Regions from separate parts of the Pannonibacter sp. CBAS1226 genome, predicted to be linked through region 2. Evidence: riboswitches for the same ligand, from Rfam matches in the RefSeq annotation. Region 2 holds a riboswitch; the other holds the start of a gene.
What was found. Region 2 has a riboswitch for thiamine pyrophosphate ahead of AC0CMF_RS16240 (FAD-dependent oxidoreductase). Riboswitches for the same ligand answer to the same signal wherever they lie in the genome.
Positions count from the first base shown of each region.

Region 1: it holds a riboswitch for thiamine pyrophosphate, as region 2 does, so the genes downstream of both, AC0CMF_RS21585 (ABC transporter permease) here and AC0CMF_RS16240 (FAD-dependent oxidoreductase) in region 2, are expected to answer to the same signal.

Region 1 covers NZ_JBVOUO010000010.1:2,413-6,707, forward strand. Annotated here, with positions in the region: gene AC0CMF_RS21580 (hypothetical protein) at 1-1,104, shown strand, start outside; TPP riboswitch at 1,240-1,343, shown strand; gene AC0CMF_RS21585 (ABC transporter permease) at 1,516-2,226, shown strand; gene AC0CMF_RS21590 (ABC transporter substrate-binding protein) at 2,309-3,247, shown strand; gene AC0CMF_RS21595 (CHASE2 domain-containing protein) at 3,454-4,295, opposite strand, start outside.
Region 2 covers NZ_JBVOUO010000005.1:327,159-331,453, reverse strand. Annotated here, with positions in the region: gene AC0CMF_RS16250 (GNAT family N-acetyltransferase) at 1-460, shown strand, start outside; gene AC0CMF_RS16245 (GNAT family N-acetyltransferase) at 512-961, opposite strand; TPP riboswitch at 1,195-1,310, shown strand; gene AC0CMF_RS16240 (FAD-dependent oxidoreductase) at 1,387-2,436, shown strand; gene thiS (sulfur carrier protein ThiS) at 2,433-2,630, shown strand; gene AC0CMF_RS16230 (thiazole synthase) at 2,632-3,408, shown strand; gene AC0CMF_RS16225 (thiamine phosphate synthase) at 3,405-4,010, shown strand; gene AC0CMF_RS16220 (CHASE domain-containing protein) at 4,032-4,295, opposite strand, start outside.

The sequences.
Region 1 (4,295 bases), on a different contig from region 2:
CCCACGCCGAGCCCGCGGCCGGCGCCTGCCGGCGAGAGCCTGCGCCCGGATCCGTCCGCACCTGCGCCCGCCGGTGCTGGAAGCGTGAACGCTGCGGCTGACCGGCTTGCGGCTGATGAACCGCGCAAGGGCCGGACACGCGCCCCGCGCCGCGCCCGCACGGCTGGTAGTTCGTCTTTCATGTCCTACGTGTTCCTGGGCGGATTTGTGCTGGTGCTGATCGGTATCGGTGCCTTCATCTATTCCCAGCGCTCGCTGATCGCGGGGATCTTCTCCTCCAGCGGGGATACAGCCGCAACGACCGCTCCGGCCCCCGAGGCAGGAGCACCGGCGGGCGAGACGGCTGCCAATGGCGAGAATGGCGGCAAGAACACCGACCGTCTGCTGACCGATACGGGTGAGCCTGCGGTTGCCCCCGATGCGCGGACCGTGACGACGACACTCATCACACCGTCAGCCCCTCCTCCGCCGCCGCAGGAGGCGCCTGCTGCCGTGCCCGAGGCCGCTGCCCCGCCCGCCAGCACGGCGCCGGCTCAGACGGCAGAAACGCCCGGTGCAATCGTTGCGCAGAAGGCTTTCCTCTATGAGGAGGGCGAAGATGCCAGCGGATCCGGCACCGCTTCTGCGGGCAATGTGGCCTGGTCGGTTTCCGAGGAAAACGGCTCCGGCGGACAGGCCGAAACGGTGCTCGTGGCGCAGGCCCAGATTCCGGACCGGAACATCAATGTGACGCTGCGAATCAAGCCGAACACGGATGTGTCGCTACCGGCCAGCCATCTGGTCGAGATCCAGTTCCAGCTTCCTGAGGGCTTCTCCGGCGGGGACGTCTCCAATGTGCCGGGCCTCGTGATGAAGCCGACCGAGGAAGCGCGCGGAGATGCTCTCCTGGGCGCTTCGGTGAAGGTTGCTCCGGGTTACTTCTGGATTGCGCTGTCGAGCGTTGACAGCGAGCGGGACCGCAACCTTGCCCTGATGCGTGAGCGTGGCTGGATCGATATTCCGATGCTCTATGAAAACGGCAAGCGTGCCATCTTCACCATCGAGAAGGGCACCCCGGGCGCCCGCGCTCTGGAACAGGCGCTGGCCGCCTGGCAGGGCGGCTGATCCCGGCGGTTCTGCCCGGTTCCGGTTAAGCTTCAAGGCCCCGGCTGTCCATGGGTGACAGCCGGGGCCTTCGGCTTTTGTGACAGGGTGCCGCAAGTTTTGCTTGCCAAGGCGGCATTCAGGCGGCATGTTTCGGGCTGGTCCGAGGGGTGCTCCGATGTGAGCTGAGATGGCGCAAAGCCGAACCCTTAGAACCTGATCCGGGTCATGCCGGCGAAGGGACGGAAACCTTTAGCCATATCCCGGATCTCCAATGTCTTGACCGGCTCGCCGGTGACGGGAGATCCTTTTGTGTCGATAGAACTTCTTTCGGGAAGGCAACCCCTTCCCTCTGCGAGCCCTGTCCGGAATGCGTTTCCGGCCCGTGCAGCCTCTCTCCTGCGCAGCATTGCGCCGGGCCTGACGGTCAGCCTGTTCCTGCTGCTGATCTGGGATCTGGCGGTGCGGTTCCTCGAAATTCCGCCCTACATGCTGCCCGGCCCGCTGAAGGTGCTGGAGGCTTTCCAGCGCCAGAGCGGCTTCCTGCTGTATCACGCCAGCATCACCTTGAGCGAAACCCTGCTGGGCTTTGTCTTTGGCATTGCAGCCGGGGTCATGCTGGCCTTCGTCATGTGGCTGTCGCCGCTGGCACGGCGCGGGCTGCTGCCGGTGGTTCTGGTGACGCAGGCTCTGCCGGTCTTTGCCATTGCCCCCATTCTGGTGCTCTGGCTCGGCTTCGGCCTTGCTTCCAAGATCGTGATGGCGGTGCTGGTCATCTTTTTTGCCGTCACCTCCACCTTCTTTGACGGCCTCAGGCGGATGGATCAGGGCCTGGTCGATCTGGCGCTGCTCTACCGCGTCAACCGCTGGCAGGAACTGCGCTATTTCCGCCTGCCGTCTGCCATGCCCGCGCTTGCCTCCGGTGTCCGGATTGCAGCGGTCTTCGCCCCCATCGGTGCCATTGTCGGCGAATGGGTCGGCGCCAAGGGCGGGCTCGCCTTCATCATGCTGCAGAGCAATGCCCGGATGCAGACGGACACCATGTTTGCCGCTCTCACCTTGCTTGCCGCCATGGTTCTGGTCCTGCGCTTTGTTGTGGAGCGCCTGACCCGCCGCATGGTGCCCTGGCAGCGCGAGGACTGATCCCCGCGCACGCATCTGCCGGTCAGGCTGAGGCTGGACCGGCTCGAACTTCATCCAACACCTGTCTATTGGGAGACCCCGCATGAAACGCATTCTCGCGCTGTCGCTGGCCGCTGTTCTGGCCACTGCTGCCCCCGCTTCGGCGGCGGACAAGCTGACCGTTCTGCTCGACTGGTTCGTCAATCCGGACCACGCGCCGCTGGTGGTGGCCAAGCAGAAGGGTTTCTTTGAAGCCGAAGGGCTTGATGTGGACCTGATCGAGCCGGCCGATCCGGCCATGCCGCCGAAGCTCGTGGCGGCCGGGCAGGGGGATATTGCCGTGTCCTATCAGCCGACGCTCCATGCCCAGATCAACGAAGGCATGCCGCTGAAGTGGATCGGCACGCTGGTGGAGACGCCGCTGAACACGCTGATCGTGCTGGAGGAGGGCCCCATCAAGACGCTGGCGGACCTCAAGGGCAAGAAGATCGGCTTCTCCGTCTCCGGCTTCGAGGATGCGATGCTCGGCCAGATGCTGCGCTCGCAGGGGCTTTCGATCGAGGACGTGGAGCTCATCAACGTCAACTTCGCCCTGTCGCCGTCCCTGATGACGGGTCAGGTGGATGCGGTGATCGGCGGATACCGCAATTTTGAGCTCACGCAGATCGAACTGGAGGGCAAGAAGGGCAAGGCTTTCTTCCCGGAAGAAAATGGCGTGCCCATCTTCGACGAGCTGATCTATGTGGCGGCGAAGGACAAGACCGGTGACCCGCGCTATGTCCGTTTCCTCGCGGCGGTGGAGAAGGCAACGGTCTACCTCACCAACCATCCGGAGGATTCGTGGGAGGCTTTCATTGCGGCCTACCCGAATCTCGATGACGAGCTGAACCGCCGCGCCTGGAGCGACACGCTGCCGCGTTTTGCCAAGCGGCCGGCAGCTCTGGATGCCGGCCGCTATCAGCGCTTTGCCGAGTTTCTGCATGAAAACAAGCTGATCACCAGCGTGCCGCCGGTGGAGGACTATACGGCGGAGCTGCGGTGACGGCCAAGAAAACGCCTATCTATCCGTCGTCATCCCGGCCTTGAGCCGGGACCGGTGAGCCGGGGCGAAAATTGGTTCCGCTACAGAGCCAGAGCCGGCAGGCCTTGGCTCACCGGTCCCGGATCGCGCGGAGCGCGTCCGGGATGACGATGGAGAGGTGTTCGGGACGCCTGAGCTTGCTTGCACCCGTCAAACCTTCCCGCAGTTCACGCCGCCGCTGTTTCGAGCTTTTCCGCCCGTTCGGCCAGCCGGTCGTAGAAGGCGGTGAGTTCCGGCGGGGCGGCGTTGCGGCAGTCGGAAAGGGCGGCGGCGGCGGCTTCCGGTTTGCGGTTGTCGAGGGCATCCATCAGCTTCATGTGATGCAGCTCAAGCGTCCGGAAGGCCTCGCTGCGCCGCAGCTCCTGATCGCCGATCAGCGCGAAGAGCTTCACGGGCCGGGACTTGCCCTTGAGCGGGATGGCGCCAGCCTCCAGATAGGCAAGATCAGGGGCCTGCGTGCGGGTGTCTTCCGAGACGACGAGATCGGCGCCGACGCTCTTGCAGCTGGATTCGATCCGGCTTGCCACGTTCACAGCGTCACCAATCACCGAGTAGTTGAAGCGGCGTGAGGAGCCCATGTTGCCGACGCAGGCCTCGCCGGTGTTGAGGCCAATGCCGATCTGCACGGTCTGGGTCTTGAAATTGCGCGCCTTGAAGCCGAAGGCATCTTCCGCATTTAATTGGTCCACCACGTCCAGCATCTTCAGGCTGGCTGCGCAGGCCATGGCGGCGTGGTTTTCCACCCGGACGGGTGCGTTCCAGAAGGCCATGATGCTGTCGCCGATATACTTGTCGATGGTGCCGCCATGGGCCTGGATGGCATCGCTGAGCGGGGACAGCAGTGTATTGAGGAAATGCACCAGCTCCGTCGGCGTCAGCTGTTCGGAAATGGGGGTGAAGCCGCGCACATCCATGAAGAGGATGGTCATGGGCCTCAGTTCCCCGCCCAGAACCAGCTGGTCCGGCTGCTGTTCCAGCTGGCTGACCAGCTCCGGCGAGAGATACTGGC
Region 2 (4,295 bases):
CCGCCGCGTGGTCACCGAAGCGCTCAAGATGCTGGCGCAATCCACCGGCACGGAGGCCGCGATTGTCGAGGCGCTGCGGGCCGATGGGGCCCTTGCGCTTTCACTCATCGCCGAAGAAGACGGCGAGGTAACGGGCTATCTCGCCGCCTCCTGGGCCCGCATGGGGCCGGATGGCCCCTGGGGGCTGATCGGCCCTCTGGCGGTGCTGCCCGAACGGCATCGTCAGGGCACCGGCACGGCCCTGATGCGCGAAGCACTGCGCCAGCTCAGGCCGCTGGCGCGCGGGGCGGCGCTGGTGGGCAGCCCGGCCTATTATGCCCGGTTTGGCTTCCGGGCCTTTCCCGGGCTGGGTGTCACGGGCCTTCCTTCCAGCGTGGTTCTGGCGCTGCCTTTCGGCGGGCAGGCCCCGCAGGGAGAGCTGATCCATCACCCCGCCTTCGGACTGAATCAGCCGGACTGACACTTGGCCGGGCCGCTTCGCCACAAGATGCGGCCCGGTCATCCCTTGTCGTCAGAAGGGCTTGCCGAGGCGAAGCCGGATCACTTCGAACGGCAAGCGGTTGTCATCCTCCGGACGCCGTCCGACCTCCAGAAAGCCCAGCCTGCGGTAAAAGCCGTGAGCGGCTTCGTTGCGGGCATAGACCTCCAGCTCAAGGCTGCTGCGGCTCTTGAGTGCATGGGCCACAAGCGCCCTGCCAAGGCCGCGCCCGTGTTGCGCCGGGTCCACAAAAAGACCGCCGATAAAGTCATCGAGGAGGCCGATGAAGCCGGCCGGCTGGCCATTCACCTCGATGATCCAGGTTTCGGCCATGGGCAGATAGATCTCTGCGGTCAGCTTCTCCTGGGCATCGAGCTGGTTCTTGCCCAAGAAGGGATGGCCCAGCTCGGAGGCTGCCCGCCAGATGCGGAGCAGGCAGGAGGTATCATCCGGCCGGTACGGCCTGATGCAAAGGTCTGTCATGTTCATATTTCCGTCAGTCAGGCGCAAATGCGCACACTCAATCATCCGGCCGGATGGCCGCTCACCCAATAGGGTCAAACTGGATTGAAGCGTCTGCGCATAAATCTCCCTGACTGACTGAACCTGTCCTAGACGCGCGGCCCTTCCCTGTCAACGCAGCCGCCTTGATGCAGCCCCTGCCATGCAGCTCCTGTCATGCAATTGACAATCCCGGCCGCCCGGCGCAAAGGTTGGGCTTCACCTTGGGGAGTCCCGTGCAAGGGGCTGAGATACTGCTGGCGATGCAGCGCAGTGACCCGTTGAACCTGATCCAGTTCACGCTGGCGGAGGGATGGTGTGTGATGCGCGGAGGTCCGGCGTTTGCCGGCGGGCGCCTCACAAAGCCCTTCCGCCCGTGAGACAAATGCCACGGAAGCCGGAAGCGGATGCGCCAGACACACTCTCGCCTTTCCAGACTGTCAGGCTCTTCCACGGTGCTCGTGCGCGGGGCCGGGGTTGCCGGGCTTGCGGCGGCGCTCGAACTGTCCCGCCTTGGACTTGCCGTCACCGTGGCGGACACCAGTCCGGCGCCGGGACACGGGGCTTCCTTCTATGCCGGCGGCATGCTGGCGCCCTGGTGCGAGGCGGAGACCGCCGGGCCCGAGGTGCTGAAGCTTGGACTGGAAGCTGCAGACTGGTGGGAGGCGGCCGTGCCGGGGCTTGTCTCCCGCAAGGGCACGCTGGTGCTGTGCCCGCCGCGCGATCAGGCGGAACTGCGCCGCTTTGCCAGCAGGTCCTCAGGCCACCGAATGGTAGATGCGGCGGAGATTGCCGAGCTGGAACCTGCGCTGGCCGGGCGGTTCATGACCGGGCTGTTCTTCGAGAGCGAAGCGCATCTCGACCCGCGCCTTGCCATGACGGCGCTGTGGCAGCAGCTGGAAGCGCAAGGCGTCACCTTCCGCCTGGGCGATGCGGCGCAAGGGGCTGAGAGCGAGGCGTCCCTCGTCATCGACTGCACGGGGCCCGGCGCCATAGACCGGGTACAGGGCCTGCGCGGTGTGCGCGGCGAGATGCTGTATCTGGAGACCGGCGAGATTTCCCTGTCGCGGCCCGTGCGGCTGCTGCATCCGCGCCATCCGCTTTATGTGGTGCCGCGCGGTGGCGGGCGCTTCATGGTAGGGGCGACCATGATCGAAAGCGACGACGGCGGCCCGGTGACTGCCCGCTCGGTCATGGAACTGACCAACACCGCCTATGCGCTGCATCCCGCCTTTGGCGAAGCACGCATCGTGGAACTGGGTGCCGGTGTGCGCCCGGCCTTTGACGACAACATGCCGCGCGTGGTGGCAGAGCGGGAACATCTGCCCCCCGGCACGGATCTCGCAGTGGCCGGCATGTACCGGCATGGTTTCCTGCTCGCCCCGGCCCTCGCCCGGCAGGCAGCGGATATGGCCGCACGGCGGCTGATGGAAAACAAGGGAGATGCAAACCCATGAATGTGCTGGTGAATGGCGAGGCCGTGGCCTGTGCGGCGGAAACCCTGCCCGCCCTGCTGCAGGAACTCGATTATGAAGGCGACTGGCTGGCCACCGCCGTCAACGGCGAACTGGTGCCGCGCGAAGCGCGCGAGGCCTGCCGGTTGAACGAGGGCGACCGGATCGAGATCCTGTCCCCCATGCAAGGAGGCTGAGATGAGCCTGACGCTTTACGGCAGCGACGTTTCATCCCGCATGCTGCTGGGCACGGCGCGTTATCCGTCCCCTGCCGTGCTGGCCGGGGCGGTGCGCCGCTCGAAGGTCGAGATCGTCACCGTGTCGCTGCGCCGGGAGACGGCGGGCGGGCGCAATGGCGGCGCCTTTTTCCAGATGATCCGCGATCTGGGCGTCAAGGTTCTGCCCAACACCGCCGGATGCCACAGCGCGTCCGAGGCCGTGCTGACGGCGAAAATGGCGCGCGAGGTCTTCGCCACCAACTGGATCAAGCTGGAGGTGATCGGCCACCACGACACACTGCAGCCCGATGTGTTCGAACTGGTGGAGGCCGCGCGCATTCTCAGCGCCGAAGGCTTCGAGGTGTTTCCCTACACCACCGATGACCTGATCGTGGGGGAGAAGCTGCTGGCAGCCGGATGCCAGGTGCTGATGCCCTGGTGCGCCCCCATCGGCACGGCTGCGGGCCCGCAGAACCTTGCCGCCCTCAGGTCCATGCGTGCCGCCTTCCCGGACGTGCCGCTGATCGTCGACGCAGGGCTTGGACGCCCCTCCCATGCCACCACGGTGATGGAGCTGGGCTTTGATGCGGTGCTGCTCAACACGGCCGTGGCGGGAGCCGCGGATCCGGAGCTGATGGCCGAAGCCTTTGCCGGGGCGGTGGAGGCCGGGCGCCAAGGCTATCTTGCCGGATTGCTTGAACCAAGGGACATGGCCGTGCCATCAACCCCCATCATTGGCAAGGGAGCCTTCGGATGACGCTTGATCCGTTCTATCTCATCGTCGACAGCGCGGACTGGATCGTCCGCCTTGTGCCGCAGGGCGTGAAGCTGGTGCAGTTGCGGGTCAAGGACTGCGCGCCGGACGAGTTGCGCCGCCAGATCCGCGACGCAAAAGCCGTGTGCGAGGCCCATGGCGCCACACTGGTGCTGAATGACTACTGGCAGATGGCCATCGACGAAGGCTGCAGCTGGCTGCATCTGGGGCAGGAGGATCTGGCGGAGGCCGATCTGCCCGCCATCCGCCGCGCCGGGCTGAAGCTTGGCCTTTCCACCCATGACGAGGCCGAACTTGAAACGGCGCTTGCCGCCAAGCCCGATTATGTGGCGCTGGGTCCGGTCTACCCCACCATCCTGAAGGAGATGAAGTGGGCACCGCAGGGGCTGGAAAGGCTCGGCATCTGGAAAAGCCGCATTGGTGCATTGCCGCTCATCGGCATTGGCGGGCTGACACCGGAGCGGGCGGAGGCGGCGCTTGCCGCCGGCGCCGACAGTGCAGCGGTTGTCACCGACATCACCCGCAATGCAGATCCGGAAGCGCGCGTGCGCGAATGGCTCGCCGCCACGGCCCGCTGGCGCTGAGCATCAACGGGGGATCGAGCCTCAGGCCTGTAGCGGTACAGTCATGCGCACGACAAGGCCATGGCCGGTGAACTCGCGCTCGATCTTGCCGCCCAGTTCGCCGCGGATGCTGGCGTCAATCAGCCGTGTGCCGAAGCCCTTGGCTGTCCCCGGTTCCACGGCTTGCGCGGATTTCTCCGTCCACACCAGTTGCAGAAGCTTGCCCTTTGGGGCGGCTTCCAGCGTCCAGTCCACGGTCAGGGAAGCCCCGTCATCGCCGACACGGGCATATTTGAGCGCGTTGGT